One region of the Mesorhizobium sp. B2-4-14 genome, then DNA from elsewhere that is predicted to be linked to it. Evidence: riboswitches for the same ligand, from Rfam matches in the RefSeq annotation. Region 1 holds a riboswitch; each other region holds the start of a gene.
The links. A riboswitch is a leader RNA that binds a small molecule or an ion and turns the genes downstream of it on or off. The one in region 1 is predicted to bind cobalamin.

Region 1 (5,300 bases):
CCGCGTTGCCGACTATCTGCTGATTGCGCTGTTCGGGGTGGTCTCCGTGATTGTCATCGTGGCGTAACGGAATCAGCGAGGCTATTTCCCGAACGCCTCGCACACAGCCCGCAAAACTCTCAGAACTCGATGCCTTGCTGCGCCTTCACGCCTGCCGAAAAGTGGTGCTTGGTCAGTCCCATCTCGGTGACCAGATCCGCCGCCTCCACGAGCGCCGGCTTGGCATTACGGCCGGTGACGACGATGTGCAGACCTTCGCGCCGCGCCTTCAGTGCCGCAACGACCTTGTCGAGATCGAGATAATCATAGCGCAGCGCGATGTTGAGCTCGTCGAGCACGACCAGGCTGATCGAAGGATCGGCGATCAACTCCAGAGCCTTGGCCCAGGCGGCCTCGGCGGCGGCGATGTCGCGCTTCAGGTCCTGCGTCTCCCAGGTGAAGCCCTCGCCCATCGCGTGCCAGACGACACGGTCGCCGAAAGCAGCGAACGCGTCCTTCTCGCCGGTGTGCCACTTGCCCTTGATGAACTGGACGACGCCGACCCGCTTGCCATAGCCAAGCATGCGCAGCGCCAAGCCGAAGGCGGCCGTGGTCTTGCCCTTGCCCGGGCCTGTATTGACGATCAGCAGCCCCTTCTCGACGGTTTTGCTCGCCACCTCGGCATCCTGCACCGCCTTGCGCTTGGCCATCTTGGCGCGATGGCGTTCCGTATCCTTGTCTTCGGTCATGTCATTTCACCTTGAGCGGCAGCCCCGCCACCATCAGCAGCACCGTATCGGCGACCGCCGCGACCTGCTGGTTGAGCCGTCCAGCGTCATCGCGAAAACGGCGCGCCAGCGCATTGTCCGGCACAATGCCTTGTCCGACTTCATTGGACACCACGAACCACGGACCGCGCGGCCGTGACAACACGTCCGCCAACCGACGGCACTCGGTTGCGATATCGTGTTCGGCCAGCATGTGATTGGTCAGCCACAGCGTCAGGCAGTCGAGAAGCATCGGCTGGTTGTCGGGCAAAGCCTTGATCGCGCCTATGAGATCGAGTGGCGCGTCGATGGTCGCCCAGCCGTCGACACGCCGCGAGCGGTGCAGCGCGATGCGCTCACGCATCTCGTCGTCATAGGCTTCGGCTGTGGCGATATAGATCCATGGCGAGGGCAAAGCCGTCACCAGGATTTCGGCGTGCGCGCTCTTGCCGGAGCGCGCACCACCGATGATGAAGGTCAGCTTGCTGCGATCAGGCAAAGCTGTCGCGCAGGCTGGTGGCGGTGCCGGTGAAGCGTCCGCGCACCACGCCGACGGCGGCGCCGAGCACCAGCCAGAACACCAGATTGGTCAGCGTCACCGCCACCACGAACTGATGATGCAGACCCTCCGGGATCGGCGTCTCGAAACTGTCGGGCTGCGGCGCGCCGATGACATGCGGGGCGATAATCAGCAGGACGGCAAGGATCGCAAGCGGCAGCGATTTGCGGAATGCGATCAGGCCTAGCCCCACGGCGGTCGCGACCACGGTCGCCACCCACCAGATCTGGCGCTGCGTGAGATCCGCCGACGGCATGGCCGGCAATTCCGGCGGCAGGCCGAGGCCGGGCGCCAGTGTGAATATGGCAAAGCCGGCCAGGCCCCAGAACACGCCCTGACGCCAATTGCCGATGCCGCCAGCGAATTCCGAGACCGCCACCAGGACCAGCGCGAAGCCGATGCCAGTGACGATATTGGCAAGCACGCTGAAGCCAAAACGCTCGAAACCGTCGGCCGGAGCCCAGCCTTCGTCTTCCGACGCCGGGGCGGCTGCTTCAGCCGGTGCCGGCGCGGCGGAGGTCATGGCATTTCCTGCCGGCGCGGCAGGGCTCATAACGTTGGTATCTGCTGCTGCCGGTGCGGCGTGGTCGTGATGGTGGCCGCCGCCGGCCTGCTCATAGACTTCAGCCTTGAGGATCAGCGGCACGGTGGCATAGGCCTGCATGCAGGCGAGAACGACGCCAGCCACGAGCCCTGCGATCGCCGCGATGAACACGACGTTGCGAAACAGGTTCATGATGTCAAATCCTCGTCAGTGGCAGGGAAATGCCATCGAATGACGGTAATCGTGGGCGGCATTGTGGACCGCATCGATGTGCGAAAAGCCGACAAAGCTAACGACGAAAATGCCGAGCAGCGCGGCAAGCGCAAGCTGCATGAGGCGCGACTGCGAGGAGACGGAGGCGCCGAGGGAGACGGAAGCGGTATTCATCTCTTGTCCTTTCGCCCTCCACCCGAGGGCATCGAAGTCATTTTCCTGTCGCCGGCAGGTCTCCTGGCTCGCGGATCAGCGCCCTTCTCCACCTTCCCGAAGAAAAATCTTCAGTGGCCTATGGAGAGGACTACCGCACACAGTTGCGGGGGCAGCCACGGCATTGGGCAAGAACTCAGCCCGCACCGTATTCCCTCTTGGCTCCAAAACGGAACCGACGACAGGCTGGACTATAGGCAGAATCGACGCCCGCGGCAAACCAAATTCCGCCGGCGACCATTGCGAATGCGCCATGTCGAGATCAGTTTGCTTGTGCCGCATTTGTTCTATTGGTACCCGGAAGCCCAAAATCGCGACAGATGTCCGCCGGAGTAGAATTTTCAAGGCCGGTTAAAGCGACTTCGGCAGATAGCGCCAGGTCACGAAGCCGCAAAACGCCGCCAGCAGGCCGAGCGTGACGAACACCGAGCCCAGCCCGAAGAACGCCAGCACGACGGAATAGACCAGCGGCGGGGTCAACTCGGAAAAATCAAGATAGGTGCGATAGACCGCGGCCATCTGCGCGCGCTCATAGGAGTGCACGGAGCGCATGAAGGCGGTCGAACCCAGCGCATCGAGCGCAATGGTGAAGAAGGCGCCGCAAAGCAGGAAGGCGCCAGTGAGCAGCGGCAGGCTCTCGCCGACCGCACCTGCCGCCAGAAGCGTGGCCGACATGGCGAAATAGGCAAAGGTCATGGTTTTGCGGCCGCCAAAGCGCTTTCCGGCCTTGCCCCAGAAGATGGCCATGAACAGAAGTGCGTTGCCGGCCGAGACCAGCAGGCCGCCGGCCAGTTCGCCCTCGCCGGTGATGACCATGAACAGCGGTCCATAGACGAAGAACGTCGTCCAGAAGCAGGAGCGGCCGAAGGCGATCAGCCAGGCGAGCCTCAGTCTCGGCTGCGCGACGAAGCGGCCGATATTGGCGAGCGGATTGACCGGACGCGTTTTGCCCGGTTGGATCGACTGGTTGTCGCTGAGCCGATAGAACCAGAACAGGGCCAGCAAGATCGAAGCGAACACCGCCACCGCGCCATGCGCGGCATAGATGCCGAAATGCGCGTAAAGAAAGATGCCGAGCGTCGGCCCACCGGTCCAGGCGAACATCGACCACGCCATGCGCAGCGACTCGGCCTGCATGAAGTCGGTCTTGCGGATATGGTCCATGATGTAGAGATTGAGCGTGATCGACAACGCGCTGGCGCCCATGACCCGGCACAGCATGCCGGCCAATTGTCCGGCAAGCGTATGGGTGACGAAGAAGAGCGATCCGATGGCGAGCAGGCAGGCGCCGGCGGTGTAGACCCAGCGCCGCGCAAAGCGGCGGATCAGCATCGGCATGAACAAGGTCACCGATAGGCCGAGCAGCGCCACGATGGTATAAAGGATCGAGACGATCTGCTCGTTGTGCAGAATCTCGTAGGCCTGGATCGGGATGACGCTCGACACCGTGGCGCGAGCGAAGGACTCGACCGCGTAGAGCGAGGCAAAGGTGCGCGCATCCGTGGCCTTGAGGGCCGGGAGCCAGATCGGATGGCGCACATGGGTGGACATTGCTTCCCCAAAGCAGAATCACCGGCCAAATCTGCCTTGGCCATTTCGGTGCCAATAAGAGGAAACCGACGCGCGTGCGGGGAAAAACGAAGCTGGTCAAAGGCTTTCCGGCGCTGGCCTAAAGCGAGATCCCAAAGGGCCGGCGCGGCTCGGCGCTATGCCGACGGTCCCGGCCTTCTTCTGTCTGGTTGAACCGTGATAGTCCTCAAACGGGGCTGAATCAGATCGCGAGACCATGACCATCCATACGCCGACCGCACCCGTTCCGGAGCCATCGAAGCGCATCGCCGCGATCGACGTCGTTCGCGGCATCGCGCTGCTGGCCATGGCGAGCTATCACTTCACCTGGGACCTTGAGTTCTTCGGCTACACCGATCCCGGCCTTACCGCCTTCGGCTGGTGGAAAATCTACGCGCGTTGCATCGCCTCGACCTTTCTGTTCCTGGTCGGCGTCAGCCTCTACCTCGCACATGACAAGCAGATCCGCTGGAACGGCTTCTGGAAGCGGTTCGCCATGATCGCGGGCGCGGCGATAGCCATTTCGGTCGTCACACGCATCGCCACGCCCGATGGCTTCATCTTCTTCGGCATCCTGCACGAGATCGCGCTCGCCAGCCTGCTTGGGCTTGCCTTCCTGCGGCTGCCCGCGCTGCTGACGCTTGTCGTTGCCGCGCTGATCATCGCGGCGCCCGTCTACCTGCGCTTCGAGGCCCTCGACCATCCCTGGCTGTGGTGGATCGGCCTGTCGGCGATCAATCCGCGTTCCAACGACTACGTGCCGCTGTTTCCATGGTTCGGCGCGGTGCTCGTCGGCATTGGGGTGACGAAGCTCGCCACCTCCTCCGGCCTGCGAGCACGCCTGGCGGGCATCGCGCCCGGCCGCTTGGCCAATCCGCTGGTCTTCATCGGCCGCCACAGCCTCGCCTTCTACCTGATCCACCAGCCGCTGCTGATAGGCTGTGTCTGGCTGTTTTCGCAAGTCATGCCGGCCCAGGTCGAAACCCCGCAGGTCAATTTCCTGAAAACCTGCCAGCGCTCGTGCGAGCAGACGCGCGACGCAACCTTCTGTTCGAGCTATTGCGGCTGCATGCTCGATACGCTCGAAGGCGAGGCCTCTCTTGATCGGCTCTACAACAACGACCAGACTGCGGACTGGAGAGCCCATCTGTCCGATCTTGCCGGCATGTGCACCGCCAAGACCGAGGGCAAGATGACGGAGGGAGGAACGCAATGACCGACAGCCAGCCGAAGCCCGGAGTGATCCCTTGGCCACCGGTGATCTACGCCGCGGCCATCGCTATCAGCGTCATCCTCGGCATGCTCTACCCCTTGCCCTGGATCGACGATCTTCTGGGCGACATCCTGTTCGCGGCCGGCTGGGTGGCGCTGTTCGGCGCCGCGGCGCTCTGGGTCACCGCTATCCGCGCCATGATGCGGGCCAAGACCACGCTCAGCCCCACCGCCCTGCCGGATC
Region 2 (5,300 bases), on a different contig from region 1:
AATGTCGAGGTCAAGCGCGGCTCGACGCTGCGGCTGACCGCCGATGCCGGCGACCTTCATATCTTCGACGCGGACGGCCGCTCCTTCGCGCTTCACGAGGTAGAGGCAAAGGCGGCCTGAAACAGGGTTCTGGTGATAAAAAAGAGCCGCAGGCATCGGCCCGCGGCTCTTTTTGTATTCCACATCGGCTATTAACGGCCGAAGAGATTCCGGTCGCTGCCCTGTGGGGCGGACTTCTGTGCGTCACCCGAGGAATTGAGCAGCTTGTAGACAGGCGATCCTTCATTGCGGATCGAGCCGGTATGCGAAGTGTCGACATTGGCGGTCGTCGCCTGCTTGTTGATGTCGGTGCCGCCAACATTGTCGTTGGCCGCATAGGCGCTGCCGGCGGCAATCAGAAGAGCGGCGGCGGTAAGAACAATCTTTTTCATTTCGGGTACTCCGGTATTCGCGAATCCAAGCGGCGGGCAAGCCCGCCGGTTGTCGTTGATATTAGTTGTTGCCGAACAGGTTGCGGTCGGCACCGTGCGTAGGCGTCTGAGCCGCCGGTTCGGACTTCTTGATCGAAGCGGTGTATGAGTTGTCGGTCGACGTGGCGGCCGGCTGGCTAGCGCCATTCGAACCATAATTGTCACTGCCGGCGAAAGCGCTGCCGGAAATGGCCAGAACGGCGACGGCAGCAAGAGCGATCTTCTTCATTTCAAGTCTCCTGAATTCTTCGAATGTCGCCAGGACGGCAGGCCAAACCCGCCGCCTGCTGGAGATCGGCTGTTAGTTGTTGCCGAAGAGGTTGCGGTCAGCACCGTGGGTGGGCGTCTGAGCAGCCGGTTCCGACTTCTTGATCGAAGCGGTGTAAGAGCTGTCGGCAGCAGTGGCCGCGGGGCCATTCGCACCATAGTGATCGCTACCAGCGAAGGCGCTGCCGGAAATGGCCAGAAGGGCGGCGGCAGTGAGAACAATCTTTTTCATTTTGGGTACTCCAGTATTTTTCCGTCCGTCTAGCGGCGTGTCTTGGGATTGAAATCGCGTCGTTCGGACGACCCCGATGTGGGAGAGCCAGCTAGCCGTTTCCAATCACGAAGATGTTCAACGTGGACCATGAATCCACTACTTGAAATTGTACCAAGATCTTCCACGTGCGATTTTTCCGTTGCAATATCAACGCGTTAATTAAAGTCGGTGTCGTCATCACCGACTCTATCGGAGGCTCGGCGTTCACACCGTCCTGCACGCACCGTCAACAGAAACGAACCGTTCGGTTCGATTTTAGAATCTGCTAATAGTCACTTTTCGAAACCGTTAACCCTTTTTGCTTCCACTCCGGGCCGATTCCGACGCCCGGCGCGGCCGTCACCGCGATGATTTTCGCTGTCGCTGCTCGTGACCAGATCGTTGCGCATGGGTGTCGCGCCACATGGATGCAATGTCGCTTTCATGCCGATGTCGCAAGCGCTGTCGTGATTAGATCATGTCATCTCAGGTGCCGCTTCGTGACGACGGGGCGGAGAATTGGGAAGCCGGTCAAAGTCCGGCGCTGCCCCCGCGACGGTGGTGGAGTTCAAGTCGCAACGGGAGACCACTGGGCGCAAGCCTGGGAAGGTGTCGCGACCGTCCGCAAGGACACTCCAGAGCCCGGAAACCAGCCAGAGATCGTAGAACTCGACTGATCGCGGTGGGCGGTCAAGAGGCGGATGCCGCATGCCCGGCGCTTGCCGGCATGCAGCCTTGTCCTTCCTCTCATCCCCTCCGGTTCAGTCATTAGAGCGACGCGCGTCCGTTTGGACGGGCCGATGCGATGAATGCGAGGACAGGACATGGATGCGCGCAACGATATGCTGAGGCTCTTGAACAGCCGCAGAGAGGGCTTTTCGCTGGAACAGCCCTTCTACACCGACCCGGACTACTTCAAGCTCGACATGGAGCTGATCTGGTATCGCGACTGGCTGTTCATCGGCCATGATTGCGAATTGCCGAAGCCGGGAAGCTTCATCACCGTGCAGATCGGCGACTATCCGGTCGTGCTGGTGCGCGACCAGCAGGGCAAGATCAATGCCTTCCACAACTCCTGCCGCCATCGCGGCAGCCGCGTCTGCAACACCGACAAGGGCTTGGCGGCCAAACTGGTCTGCCCGTATCACCAGTGGACCTACGAGCTCGACGGCCGCCTGCTGTTCGCCCGCCAGATGGCCGACGGTTTCGACAAAGGCCAGTTCGGCCTGAAGCCGGTCGCCTGCGAGAGCGTGGCCGGCTACGTCTTCATCTGCCTGGCCAGGGAGCCCGCCGACTTCGCACCGATGCGGGCGATGATCGAACCCTATCTCAAGCCGCACCGGCTGAGCGAAGCAAAGATCGCTTTCCAGAGCACCATCGTCGAGAAGGGCAACTGGAAGCTGGTCTGGGAAAACAACCGCGAGTGCTATCATTGCGCCGGCAGCCATCCGGAGCTTTGCAAGACCTTCCCGGAGGCGCCGACCGTGACCGGTGTACAGGGCGCCGACAGCGATCCTGAGATGATCGCGCACTGGGCGAAATGCGAGGCCGTTGGCCTGCCGAGCAAATTCCGCATCGATCCGGCCGGGCAATATCGCGCCACCCGCGCGCCGCTGCTGCGCGACGCGGTCAGCTACACGATGAGCGGCAAGCGGGCGGTGAAGAAGAACCTCTCCGACAGCGTCTCGGCCGACCGCATCGGCACCCTGATGCACTATCACTATCCGACCACCTGGAACCACATCCTGATCGATCACGCCGTTACCTTCCGCGTGCTGCCGATCAGTGCCACGGAAACGGCGGTAACGACGAAATGGCTGGTGCACAAGGATGCGGTCGAGGGCGTCGATTACGATCTCGCCGAACTCACCCATGTGTGGACCGAGACCAACGATCAGGATCGCCGTATCGTCGAGGAAAACGCCTTCGGCATCCTGTCGCCGGCCTACGAACCAGGCCCGTATTCGGAGCTGCATGAGGGTGGCGTCATCCAGTTCGTCGACTGGTATGCGCGTTTCATTGGTCCGCGCCTCGCCGAGGATGGTCGACCAGCGCTCCGCAGTGTCGCCTGAGAGGCCAAAGGATGAACGCGATGACTGATCTTGGCCTTTACCGCCATCTCGACCAGATGGCGCCCTGGAACGACCGGCTCCAGGTGCTGGAAGTGATTGGGGTCAGCGACGAGTCTCCTGACGTCAAGACCTTCACCTTCCGCTCCGACAACCAGACCTGGTTCCGCTACAAGCCGGGCCAGTTCGTGACGCTGGAACTGCCGACAGATGACGGGCCGCTGATGCGCACCTATACATTGTCATCGTCGCCATCGAGGCCGTTCTCGATCGCGGTGACGGTGAAGGCACAGGCCGGCAGCATTGGTACGCGCTGGATGTTCGATCATCTGGTGCCTGGCTCACACGTCAAGGCCTACGGGCCGGCCGGCGACTTCTCGCTGCACAGCCATCCGGCAGCCAAATATCTGTTCATCTCGGCAGGCTCGGGCGTGACGCCGATGATGTCGATGCTGCGCTGGCTGAACGACTGCGCGCCATGGACCGATGTCAGCTTCGTCAACTGCGCGCGCCGACCCGAAGAGATCATCTTCCGCAAGGAACTCGAACTGCTCGGCGGCCATATGCCCGGCCTGTCGCTCGGCTTCATGATCGAGGAGCGCTCAAGCCGTGAGGGCTGGTACGGCCATATGGGCCGTATCGACGCCATAAGGCTGCCGCTGCTGGCGCCCGATTTTCGCGAACGCGAGATCTTCTGCTGCGGTCCGGATCCTTTCATGCGGGCCGTGCGCGGCATGCTGGAAGCCGCCGGCTTCGACATGACGAAATACCACCAGGAGAGCTTCGCCGCGCCGGTGGTGGAGGAAATCCCGGCGCCGTTCGCAGCGCCCGCACAGGACGGCGCCCCTGTTCCCGCCGAAGCCGCGACAGCGATTCGCTTCGCGCTTTCGGACGTCGATGCCGAATGTGTCGCCGGCCAGACCGTGCTGCAGACGGCGCGCGCCTCGGGCGTGCGGATACCCGCGGCCTGCGAATTCGGCCTGTGTGGAACCTGCAAGGTCAAGAAGGTCTTCGGCGATGTCGAAATGAGCCACAATGGCGGCATCCTCGATCACGAGATCGATGACGGCTTCATCCTGGCCTGTTGCTCCAGGCCGCTGTCGGCGTTGGAAATCGAGGCATAATCGGTTCAAGGCCTCAACCGATCCGGGAAACAGTCGGTGCCTTGCCGGCCCTGGTTGCCTGCGACGCGGTGCCACCGAAAATCCGGCTGAACCGCGCAGACTGTAATGGCGCGATTAACCGCACTTTAGGCAATCCCGGCTAGCTTTCGGTGTCAGTTCCAGTGGCGGGAGCAGCCGGTGATCGATGTCAGCACTGCCGCTGGGCGAGCGGCGCGAGCACCGGTCGTGCCCATTTCGACGCTGCTCGACACAGTGGGCGCGCACGCACGATCGGCTTCTGCTTCCGACCATATTGGCTTGTATTCCTCAGAACCGGATCAACTGCCACCCTTGGCACTGAGGCCGGCACAGCTGTGTTCCCGTCCATGATTTCGTCATTCTGCGTAAAAGTCATCTTTGTTGGGGCGGTCCGATGAGCATGGGAAATGTAAGAAACATCAGTACTGCGACTGGCTTTGCGTCCGCGGTTGGAAGCTTGTCGCCGGTATGGCTTGTTGCGACCGTAGTGGTGTTCTCTTTTTTTATGCCGTGGACCGCCGGCGACAATACCGACGTCAGCTGGCTCATCGTTATCTGCGAAAAGGTTCTGGATGGTCAGAGGCTCTATGTCGACATTCTGGAAACCAATCCGCCTTTCTCCGTGGCCCTCTATATTGGGCCGGTATGGCTGTCCCACAGGCTCGGCATCTCGCCGGAATCCGCAATCGAGTGCTTCATCTATCTGATCTTCTTCGTTTCGATTGCGCTGTCGGCTGTCGTCATCGAGCGAAGTCGAATCTTCGTCGATCTGAAGACGCAATGGATCTATCCCGCATTAGCGGTTTTGCTTCTCATCATGCCTGGGAATGTTTTCGGCCAGCGCGAGCATATCGGTACGATGCTGTTCATGCCGATGCTGTTCCTGATGATGTGGCGGATCGACAACCGCGCAGATGCGCCGGTTCCTCTTGGCCTTGCCGCAGCGGTTGGCTTGGCTGGAAGCGTACTGCTTCTGGTCAAACCACATTGGGCAACTGGTATCATACTGCCCTATTTCTACATCGCTTGGCGCAAACGCTCGCTGACGGCGTGCCTGACGGCTGAAAACGTCGTCATCTTCACGGTTTGCACTGCCTAT
Region 3 (5,300 bases), on a different contig from region 1:
GCAACGTTCCGCCGCGGCGACGTGAACTCGGCTTTGACTACGGAAAATTCGATTTCGTTCTGCATGAGGGCAGGGCCTCCTTGATGCCAACAAGACTCCCGGCCGTCCCCAGAACCTCGTGAAGATGTTCACGGCCGGCGCCTCCGATCTGGCCGACGGCTTTGAAGGCCTCATTCGTCGGGCGAGATAGACCAGCGACCGGCCAGGATCGCCCTCACGCCGCTCCCGCCTGTTGACATCGGTTACAACAATTCATGGGCCTGCCTGCCGATACGGCCATCAGGCCAGGCGATTACGCGTTCCTGCGGCCGACGCAGAGCGCGGCCGTGCTGCAGCAGTTCGGGCCGATCGCGGTGCTATCCGGCGGCAGGATTTGCGGATCGTTGGCCGGTGTTGCCGATGATGTGAACACGTCGGATGCTCAAGATAGTTGACTCAGTCAAGTAAATGATTGATCCTGTAAAGACAGGAGATGTCAATGACGGTTCACCATCAGCCCGGCAATGATGCGGCCAATGAGCGGATCGATGTCGTGCGGGCATTCAACCGCTTCTACACCCGCCAGATCGGGCTGCTCGACGAAGGGCTGCTGAAAAGCGCCTTCTCCCTGACCGAGGCGCGTGTGCTCTACGAGTTGGCGCATCGCGATGGCCTGACCGCGACCGACCTTGGACGCGATCTCGGCCTCGATGCCGGCTATGTCAGCCGTTTGCTGAAAAAGTTCGAACGCCTTCACCTCATCTCCAGAGCGACGCTGGTTTCGGACGCGAGGCAATCGTCGATTGCGTTGACGCAGGCGGGCAGGAATGCCTTCGCACCGCTGAACAAGGAATCGCACGATCAGGTCCGGGCCCTGCTCGATCGGCTGCCGGCATCGGAACAAGACCGGCTGGTCAAATCCATGCAGACGGTGCAGCGTCTACTCGCCGAAAATGCCGAGCCAACGATCCCCTATCTGTTGAGGCCGCTGCAGATCGGCGACATCGGCTGGATCACCCGCCGGCAAGGGCTGCTCTATGCCCAGGACTATGGCTGGGACGAAACCTACGAGGCGCTGGTCGCCGAAATCCTCGCGGCGTTCGTGAAATCCTACGATCCGAAATGGGAGCGCAGCTGGATCGCCGAGCGGGAAGGCGAGGTCGTCGGCTCGGTCTTCGTCGTACGCAAGTCGGATCAGGTGGCGAAGCTGCGTTTGCTCTATGTCGAGCCTTCGGCGCGTGGCCTCGGCATCGGCAAGCGACTGGTGGAGGAAGTCATCGGCTTTGTCCGCGCCAGGGGATACAAGACGCTGACCTTGTGGACAAATGACATTCTCGCCGCTGCCCGGCATATCTACCAGGCCGCCGGCTTCAAATTGATCGAGGAAGAACCTCACCATTCCTTCGGCAAGGATCTGGTTGGTCAGAACTGGAATCTTGATTTGTGATCTTCCGCCAGAGCATGATGCCGAAAAGTGTGAAGCGGTTTTCAGACGACGTCATGCCCTATCTCTTTGATTAGAAGCGGATTCAGATTTCAGGTCGATTCGACCTGAAATCATCCGGCTTTCCGCGCTTGGCCAATTTGATCGAAATTGCGCACTCCGCGCAATTCGCTCGACAGATGGCTGACAGCCCCTCGCTTGACAGCGCCGCGCCTCATGCGTTATTGCGTTATGTTATTACATAAAGATGCGTGGTCGCACGCGGCTTCAGCTCCGGTCGTGGCAACCGAGAAATCCGTTGCGATGCAATCCGGGGAAAACTAGGGTGGAATGGTGATGGTCCCCGAGTCGAAAGGCGAGGGGTGAAAAGGGAACACGGTGAGATCCGCCTGGGATCGAGGCCGTGGCTGCCCCCGCAACTGTAAGCGGTGAGCGAGATCCGAAATGCCACTGGCCGGCGAGGCTGGGAAGGCAGGATTGCGCCGAGACCCGCGAGCCAGGAGACCTGCCATCACGGAGTTGACCGGACGGGGTGTGCCGGGAGGAGACGTGGACGTCGGTCTGATGACCGACCGCCAACATCCTTCCGTCGCCAATCGAGAAAGACGGAAAGTTGGGCGCCGCCATAGATCGCATTCACCGTATCATCGTGTGCACGCTTTGCCGCGACATCCCGACAGGGACCAGGTCGGGCGAAGCTTTGTGCACCGATTTGCGCTCGCGGTTGTCGACCCACGCCGAACTCGCGGTGGCGCAGGGTTTCACGGTCGAGGGGGTGGCGTGCATGGCAGGCTGTGCGCGGCCGCTGGCGGTGGCGTTCCAGGCGCCCGGCAAGGCCGCCTATCTCTTCGGCTCCATCGATGCGGAAGCCGATGCCGGCGATCTCGTGCGATTTGCCAGGCTCTACGCCTCGCTCCCCGACGGCTGGTGCAATGCCGGACAACGTCCGCCGCGACTGGCCGGCAAGACGCTGGCCCGCATCCCGGTAGCGGACGAGCCAGCAGGAGACAGCCGATGACGGTGCCGCTTCTCGAGGCGCGCGATCTCGGCGCGGTGGCGAATGGGCGGAATCTGGTCCACGCGGTCAGCCTGTCCATGGCCATCGGCGATCGCCTCGCCATTATCGGCCCCAACGGCGCCGGCAAGACCACGTTGCTGCGCATGTTGTCCGGCATGCTCAAGCCAAGTTCCGGAGAGGTGAAACTCGGCGGGCGCCGCCTCGACAGGATTTCGCCGGCCGAGCGGGCCCTTCACATCGCCGTCGTCGGCCAGACCGACCAGCCGGATCCGCGGCTGGCGGTGATCGACTATGTCGAGCTTGGCCGCGTCCCGCATGCCGGCTTGAAACACAGGAGCGAGGAACGCGACATTGTCGTGGACGCGCTGCGCCGGACCGGTTTGCTGCCCCAGCTTGGCCGCACCATTGGCTCGCTGTCGGGCGGGGAACGCCAACGCGCCCAGCTTGCGCGCGCCATCGCCCAGGAACCGAAAGTATTGTTCCTCGACGAACCGACCAACCATCTCGACCCGCGCGCCCGCGCGGAACTGCTCGAACTCGTGGCTGGCTTCGGCATGACGGTGATCGCGGTGCTGCACGATCTGGCGCTGGTGGCGCCGTTCGCCACAAGGGTAGCGGTGATGAACGAAGCCCGGCTCCATGCGCTGGCGGCGCCGCGCGAAGCGCTGACGCAACAACTGATCCGCGAGATTTTCGGCGTCGACGTGTTTCGCCTGCGCCATCCCACGGAGGACCGCGAACTGACCGTGTTCGATGTTCCGAACCGTGCCGCGCCTTCCTGACCGAAACCAACTTTCATCCGACACAGTTCAACCAAGGAGCAAAAATCGTGAAACGCCTCGCCCTGTCGCTCGCCTTCTCGCTGCTGGCGTCGGCAGCCTTCGCCTTCCCGGTCACCGTCGACAGTTGCGGCAGGCCGCTGACCTTCGATGCCCCTCCCAAGCGCGCCGTCATTCATGATCTCAACATGGCCGAAATGGCCTTCGCGCTAAAACTGCAGCCGTCGATCGTCGGACTGACCGGCATCACCGGATGGTACAAGGTGGGCCCCGAATTCAAGGCCGAGCAGGGTTCCATTCCGGAACTGGCGCCAAAATACCCGACGCTCGAAAACCTCGTCGCGGTCGAGCCCGATTTCTTTTTCGGGGGCTGGTACTACGGCATGAAGCCGGGCGGCGACGTGACTCCCGACACGCTCGCGCCGCACGGCATCAAGACGCTGGTGCTGACGGAAAGCTGCGTCCATCTCGACAAGAACCGCCCGGCAGCCTCCTTGGACCTTCTCTACGGCGATGTCGAAAAACTGGGCAAGATCTTCGGCAAGGAGACAGAAGCGGAAAGGCTTGTCTCCGGATGGAAGGCGCAACTCGCCGACATTACCGCCAAGGTCGGCGCCCGCAATGGAACACGGGTGTTCCTCTATGATTCAGGCGAGGACAAGCCGTTCACCGCCGGAAAATTCGCCATCCCGAGTGCCATGATCACGGCGGCCGGCGGCGAAAACATCATGGCCGACATGGAGACGAACTGGGGCAACACGGATTGGGAAACCGTGGCGTCGCGCAATCCGCAATTCCTCATCCTGCTCGACTATCAGGATGGCGGCGGTTACACGAAACTCCTTGATTTCCTGAAGGCGCATCCGGCGATGAAAGAGACGGACGCGGTCAAGAACGAGCGTTTTGTGGCCCTGCGCTATGCCGAACTCACGCCCGGACCGGCAAACATCGAAGCCATCGGCAAGATCGCCAGGGCGATGCATCCGGAAGCGTTCTGATGCATCTCGCCCTGAAGCACAAATCCGGCGCGCTCTCAGGGCACAGGGCATTCCCGCTGGCCATGGCGGCGGGCGCGGTGGCGACCGCCGCTCTCGTGCTGCTGTCGATCGCCTATGGTTCGACGCTGATACCGCTGAGCGACGTCGTTGCCGCACTTGGCCATGCCGTCGGGTTGAGCGAACATGAGGTGTCTGGCCCGGTCGGCAAGATCGTCGTCGATCTGCGGCTGCCGCGCACGATCCTGGCGGTCTGTGTCGGCGCGGGCCTCGGCATGGTCGGCGCGTTGCTGCAGACGGTGACGCGTAACGATCTCGCCGATCCCTTCCTGTTCGGCCTGTCTTCGGGGGCCGCCGCGGGCGCGGTTTCCGTCATCACCGTCTTTGGTGACAGTTTCGGCATCTGGACCTTGCCGATCGCGGCTTTCACCGGCGGCATGCTGGCAGCGGGCATCGTACTGCTGCTGGTCGCGCGGGTAAGGGGGCAGGGCCCGGAACGCTTGATCCTTGCCGGGCTTGCCGTCTCCTTCATGTTCACGGCGTTGACCAACTACCTGGTCTTTGCCGGAGACCAGCGCGCGGCCCATTCGGTGCTGTTCTGGACGATGGGCGGGCTTGGGCTGGCGCGCTGGGACAATGTGTGGCTGGGCGCGTTGGGCGCCGGCACGATCGCGGCCTACGGGCTTTGGAACCATCGCAGGCTGGACGCCTTCCTGGCCGGCGAAAGTGCCGCCGAAAGCCTTGGCGTGCCCGTGGCAAGGATGCGCAGGGCGACATTCCTCGTCGCCGCCTTCTCGACGGCAATTCTGGTCTCGGTCGCCGGCGTCATCGGCTTTGTCGGATTGATGATCCCGCATCTGTCGCGGCCGCTGGCCGGCCCCTTGCATTTGCGTCTGATCGCAAGCTGCGCGCTGTTTGGGGCGGTGCTTTTGCTGGCAAGCGATCTTCTGGCCCGCACGCTTCTGCCGCCACAGGAATTGCCGATCGGCATTATCACCAGTTCGCTCGGCGCGTTCTTCGTCGTCACGATGGTCGTTCGAAATCGCCTGTGAGAACGTTCGGTTCTGCCCTTGTCAGGTTCCTTC
Region 4 (5,300 bases), on a different contig from region 1:
GCGCGCATCACCGGTGAACAGAATGCCGACGAGATGCGCATGGGCAACGATGGCAAGCCGGTGTTCCTGTCCAACAATGCCGGTGGTATCCTCGGCGGCATCTCTACCGGCCAGGCGATCGTCGCCCGCTTCGCCGTCAAGCCGACCTCCTCGATCCTGACGCCGCGAAAGTCTATCGACAAAGACGGCAACGACGTCGAGGTGATGACCAAGGGCCGGCACGATCCCTGCGTCGGTATTCGCGCCGTGCCGATCGGCGAGGCCATGGTTGCCTGCGCCATAGCCGATCATTATCTGCGCCATCGAGGACAGACAGGGCAGGGAATAGGCAGGAGCAGTAGGCAGTAGGCAGCCTGCCTGCCCAACATATTTTCCTTTTCCCTACTGCCTTACTGCCCTATTCCCTACTGCCCTGCGAACGAAGCGAGCGCTCCATGCCTTACGACCAGAAGAAGATCGTCGAAGCCATCCGTGCCTTTGAACGCGGCGAGATCGTCGTCGTCATGGACGATGACGGGCGCGAGAATGAGGGTGACCTGATCGTCGCCGCCGTCCACTGCACGCCCGAGAAAATGGCCTTCATCGTGCGCAACACGTCGGGCATCGTCTGCACGCCGATGCCGCGCGAGGAAGCCAAGCGGCTCAATCTTGCGCCGATGGTGGCCGACAATGATTCAGCCCACACCACCGCCTTCACCGTCAGCGTCGATTTCAAGCACGGCACCACAACAGGCATTTCGGCCGACGACCGCACGCTGACCGTGCGCAACCTCGCTAACGGCAATGTCGGCGCCTCCGATTTCGTCCGTCCCGGCCACATCTTCCCGCTGATCGCGCGCGAAGGCGGCGTGCTGATGCGTTCGGGCCATACCGAGGCGGCGGTCGATCTGTGCAAACTCGCCGGCCTGCCGCCGATCGGTGTCATTTCGGAACTGGTCAATGACGACGGCACCGTCAAGCGTGGCCCACAGGTCGCGGCCTTCGCCGAGGAGCATGGCCTCCAGCAGGTTTCGGTCGCCGATCTCATCGCCTACCGGCAACGCAAAGAAACGCTGGTCGAACGCGTGGCTTGCTCGGAGATCGACACGCTCGGCGGCAAGGCGCAGGTCTTCACCTATACGTTGCCCTGGGACACGATGCATCATGTCGCGGTGGTCTTCGGCGATATCCGCGACGGCGAGGACGTTCCGGTGCGGTTGCATTCCGAAGACGTGGTGACCGACGTCTTCGGCACCAGCCATCGGCTCGACGGCATCATGAAGGCGATGGGCGAGCGTAAGCGCGGTGTCATCGTCTATCTGCGCGAAGGCTCGGTCGGTGTCGCCCATCAGGAGCGCAAGCGCCCTGCATCAGGTGACCGCGAGGATCACGAAGAGGCGCGCCGGCGCGAAAACGAATGGCGCGAAATCGGCCTAGGTGCGCAGATCCTGAAGGATCTCGGCATTTCCTCGATCAACCTGATCGCCTCGCGCGAGCGCCATTATGTTGGTTTGGAGGGTTTTGGCATCCATATCGCCAAGACCGAGATTTTGTAGTCCACCGAGGGATCGACGCGGCGGAAAGGTCCTGCTGGCAGGTCGCCTGCGTTGGCGATTGACTGAAGCGTCCGCTTGCCTCGTCATCCTATGGCGAAGCAAGGAGCGAAGCGACGCGGCTCAGACCATAGGATCCATGCCGCGACTTCGACGCGTTGCCACGGTCCAGAATTCTGCTCCGCTGTGATCTTCGATCAAGGTTACGGCATGGATCCTCGGGTCTGCGCTCCGCTTCGCGTCGCTCCGCCCGTGGATGACGACGTCGCGGAAGCCTCGGCCAATTCCGAACGTTTGCGAAACGAGCGGCTGCTCGCTTCTTCTCGTCGCCCCCCGGTTGACAATCTTCGGGGTGAGCGCATCCTCCCAGCCCTCTCTGAGGGGAGATTCGGGGCATGTGGGATTTCAATATCGGCAGGTCGGTGTCCATCACGATGCGGACCTGGCCTTTCATTGTTTTTCGCATGATCGTCTATTTCGGTATCACTCTGGCCTATATCCTGGCGACTGGCACGGGCGCCTCCGTCGGCTATGGCGTCGGCCATATCTCCACCGATCCCGACGGGCCGTTGTCCTTTGCTCTATGGGGCGGCGTCGTCGGCTTTGGCGCCGTCTCGATCGCCGTCTACTGGATCCGCGAATACATTCTCTACGTCGTCAAGGCCGGCCATATCGCCGTCATGGTCCATCTGATCGACGGCCAAGATGTGCCCGGCGGCCAGAACCAGATCGCCTATGCCAGGAAAGTGGTGACGCAGCGCTTCGCCGAGGCCAATATCCTTTTTGTCGTCGACCAACTGGTCAAGGGCGCCATTCGCGCCATCACCGGGCTGCTCGGCGGCATCGCCGCCTTCCTCCCCATTCCCGGTTTGAGCGGGCTGGTCAGCTTCATTAACACCGTAATCCGCCTGTCATTGACCTATGTCGACGAGATCATCCTCGGCTACAACATCCGCATCGACTCGTCCTCGCCGTTCGAAACCGCACGCCAAGGCGTGGTGCTCTACGCCCAGAACGGCAAGATCATGGTCAAGAACGCCGTCTGGCTGGCGATCATCATGTGGGGCGTGTCGTTTGTCATCTTCCTGCTGATGCTGGCCCCGGCCGGCGCCATTCTTTTCCTCATGCCCGGGCAGCTTGCCGGCTGGGCCTTCGTGCTCGCCATCGTCTTTGCCTGGGCCTTCAAGGCAGCCTTCATCGAGCCCTTCGCCATCGCCTGCCTGATGCAGGTCTACTTCAAGACCATCGCCGGCCAGGTGCCAGATCCGGCTTGGGACGCTCGGCTGGCCGAGGCATCGTCGAAGTTCAGGGACCTCAAGGACAAGGCGCTCTCCTCCTTCGGTGGTTCGCGCTGGGACACGGCCGGCGCGACACGCTGATCGGCCGGGCTGGCGGGCGTGCCGGCGACGGTATAGAGGCTCGACACCGCTGATTTGAGCGGCGTCTCGCCCTGGCCGCAAAACGTCTCGCTCATGATCAATTCGGGCAGCGGCAATCGCCGGCCCCAGCCATGTGTCTCGAGGTCCGGCTTGGGCGCGAACTCGGAAACACGGCCGACGCAGAGGTAGGCGATCGGCGTCACGTGCTCGGGAATGGCCAACAGCCGCTTCAACGCCTCAGGCTCGATGATGCTGACCCAGCCGACGCCGATGCCTTCGGCCCGTGCCGCCAGCCAGAAATTCTGCACCGCGCAGACCGTGCTGTAGAGATCCATCTCCGGATTGTGCCAACGCCCCAGCGGCGAACCTTTCGAGCGCTGGCGGTCGCAGGTGATGCAGATGTTGAGCGCGCTTTCGCAGATGCCTTCCAGCTTGAGCTTGCGGTAGAGCGCTTGTCGCTCTTCCTCGATTGCTGGCAGTTCCTGTTCACGCGCGGCCAGGAGCAGGTCACGTACCTTCTCCCGGCGCCCGGCACCGCGAATGACGATGAAGTTCCACGGCTGCATGAACCCGACCGATGGCGCGTGATGGGCTGCAAGCAGCAGCCGAGCCAGCACCTCGTCGTCGATGGTCTCGGGAGTAAAATGGCTGCGAACATCGCGCCTGGTGAACATGGCTCGGTAGACGGCGTCGCGCGCCATCTGGTCAAATCCATCGCCCACAGGAGCGGTCATGGCTTCCGGCATCGCTTGTCCCCTTGCGACTTCAAATCAATGCCGCCCGCCTGACCATGCGGGTGACGATGCCTGCCAGGCCGGTCTTCTGGCTCGGGATCAACCCGCGTCCGGTGCCTTCCCGTCATCGACAGTGGCATTTACCGACGCGGTCCCCCTTACAGCGTTGGGCACGCCACGGAATTCAACCGTGTTCCCGATTCTCCCGCCAGAGCATTTGCAGCCAAGTGGATTCACTTGGCGTCGCATAATGCGGCTGAAACAAACAGACCGGCGGGCACCAGGCAGTGGTGGCGACCTTACGCCGAAGCCCCGGCCGCGCCAATCCCCGCAGCGACGCGAATGGACGCAGACGTGATTTTCCCCAGCGATCAAGCCGCAACGCATGGCCATTGCCGCGTCGGGGCACTAGATAGGGACCATGGCCACCCGTCTCTACACGCACCCTATCTTCCTTGAGCACATCACGCCGCCCGGCCACCCCGAGCGGCCGGACCGCTTGCGCGCCATCGAGCGCGTGCTCGACGACGAAGCCTTTGCCGCGCTCGACCGCGTGAAGGCGCCGGAAGGAGATGAAGCCACTATCCTCTATGCACATCCGGCCGATTTCGTCGCGCGTGTGCGCGCCGCCATCCCCGAAGAGGGCATCGCCCGCGTCGATGCCGACACCACCGCCAGTCCGAAGAGCTGGCAGGCGGTGATCACCGCGATCGGTGCCGCCAACGCGGCCGTCGACGACGTCTTCACTGGCCGGGCCGACAATGCCTTCGTCGCTGCCCGCCCGCCCGGCCACCATGCCGAGAAAACCACCGCCATGGGCTTTTGCTTCTTCAATACGGCGGCCATCGCGGCGCGTTATGCGCAAAAAAAGCATGGCGCCGAGCGGGTCGCCGTCGTCGACTGGGACGTGCATCACGGCAACGGCACACAGGATATCTTCTGGGACGATCCGTCGGTGCTCTACTGCTCGACGCATCAGATGCCGCTCTATCCCGGCACCGGTGCGAAGAACGAAACTGGGGCCGGCAACATCGTCAACGCGCCTCTGGCGCCGCAGACCGGCAGCGAGGTGTTTCGCGATGCCTTCCTGTCGCGGATCCTGCCGGCGCTCGACAAATTCGCGCCCGATCTGATCATCATTTCGGCCGGCTTCGACGCGCACCACCGCGACCCGCTGGCCGAGATCAATCTGACCGAGGATGATTTCGACTGGGCGACGGGCCAGCTGATGCAACGCGCCGCGCGTCACGGCGACAACCGGCTCGTCAGCCTGCTCGAGGGCGGCTACGATCTGCAGGGATTGGCATTTTCGGTCGCGGCCCATGTCGCGCGGCTGATGAAAGGATGAATGATGGCTGGTGAGACCAATGAAGACGTCAAGGCGATGAGCTTCGAGCAGGCACTCGATGCGCTGGAGAAGATCGTCGATGACCTGGAGCGTGGCGACGTGCCGCTCGATCAGTCAATCCGGATCTATGAACGCGGTGAGGCGCTGAAGGCGCATTGCGACCGGTTGCTGAAGGCTGCGGAGGACAAGGTCGAGAAGATCAGGCTGTCGCGCGATGGAAAGCCGGTCGGAACGGAGCCGCTCGATGCGGACTGAGGCACGGTCGCGATGACGGTCTTGTCTCGCCGGTTTTTGGACACGATCATGA

Region 2: it holds a riboswitch for cobalamin, as region 1 does, so the genes downstream of both, FJ938_RS02500 (aromatic ring-hydroxylating dioxygenase subunit alpha) here and FJ938_RS20725 (CbtB-domain containing protein) in region 1, are expected to answer to the same signal.
Region 3: it holds a riboswitch for cobalamin, as region 1 does, so the genes downstream of both, FJ938_RS18685 (DUF1636 family protein) here and FJ938_RS20725 (CbtB-domain containing protein) in region 1, are expected to answer to the same signal.
Region 4: it holds a riboswitch for cobalamin, as region 1 does, so the genes downstream of both, bluB (5,6-dimethylbenzimidazole synthase) here and FJ938_RS20725 (CbtB-domain containing protein) in region 1, are expected to answer to the same signal.

Annotation. Positions count from the first base shown of each region.
Region 1 is NZ_VFVA01000025.1:68,954-74,253, reverse strand. Features, by position in the region: gene cbiB (adenosylcobinamide-phosphate synthase CbiB) at 1-67, shown strand, start outside; gene cobO (cob(I)yrinic acid a,c-diamide adenosyltransferase) at 120-728, opposite strand; gene cobU (bifunctional adenosylcobinamide kinase/adenosylcobinamide-phosphate guanylyltransferase) at 730-1,245, opposite strand; gene FJ938_RS20730 (CbtA family protein) at 1,238-2,041, opposite strand; gene FJ938_RS20725 (CbtB-domain containing protein) at 2,057-2,236, opposite strand; cobalamin riboswitch at 2,272-2,470, opposite strand; gene FJ938_RS20720 (MFS transporter) at 2,627-3,826, opposite strand; gene FJ938_RS20715 (DUF1624 domain-containing protein) at 4,062-5,060, shown strand; gene FJ938_RS20710 (isoprenylcysteine carboxylmethyltransferase family protein) at 5,057-5,300, shown strand, end outside.
Region 2 is NZ_VFVA01000002.1:170,816-176,115, forward strand. Features, by position in the region: gene ugpC (sn-glycerol-3-phosphate ABC transporter ATP-binding protein UgpC) at 1-120, shown strand, start outside; gene FJ938_RS02485 (DUF680 domain-containing protein) at 192-431, opposite strand; gene FJ938_RS02490 (DUF680 domain-containing protein) at 493-699, opposite strand; gene FJ938_RS02495 (DUF680 domain-containing protein) at 772-969, opposite strand; cobalamin riboswitch at 1,462-1,663, shown strand; gene FJ938_RS02500 (aromatic ring-hydroxylating dioxygenase subunit alpha) at 1,815-3,062, shown strand; gene FJ938_RS02505 (hybrid-cluster NAD(P)-dependent oxidoreductase) at 3,083-4,183, shown strand; gene FJ938_RS02510 (hypothetical protein) at 4,596-5,300, shown strand, end outside.
Region 3 is NZ_VFVA01000021.1:53,864-59,163, reverse strand. Features, by position in the region: gene FJ938_RS18695 (hypothetical protein) at 255-434, shown strand; gene FJ938_RS18690 (helix-turn-helix domain-containing GNAT family N-acetyltransferase) at 479-1,426, shown strand; cobalamin riboswitch at 1,744-1,951, shown strand; gene FJ938_RS18685 (DUF1636 family protein) at 2,037-2,441, shown strand; gene FJ938_RS18680 (ABC transporter ATP-binding protein) at 2,438-3,223, shown strand; gene FJ938_RS18675 (ABC transporter substrate-binding protein) at 3,271-4,218, shown strand; gene FJ938_RS18670 (iron ABC transporter permease) at 4,218-5,267, shown strand.
Region 4 is NZ_VFVA01000031.1:7,801-13,100, reverse strand. Features, by position in the region: gene aroC (chorismate synthase) at 1-348, shown strand, start outside; gene ribB (3,4-dihydroxy-2-butanone-4-phosphate synthase) at 435-1,535, shown strand; gene FJ938_RS22730 (hypothetical protein) at 1,928-2,911, shown strand; partial or broken gene bluB (5,6-dimethylbenzimidazole synthase) at 3,076-3,585, opposite strand; cobalamin riboswitch at 3,706-3,888, opposite strand; gene FJ938_RS22720 (histone deacetylase family protein) at 4,067-4,993, shown strand; gene FJ938_RS22715 (exodeoxyribonuclease VII small subunit) at 4,997-5,248, shown strand.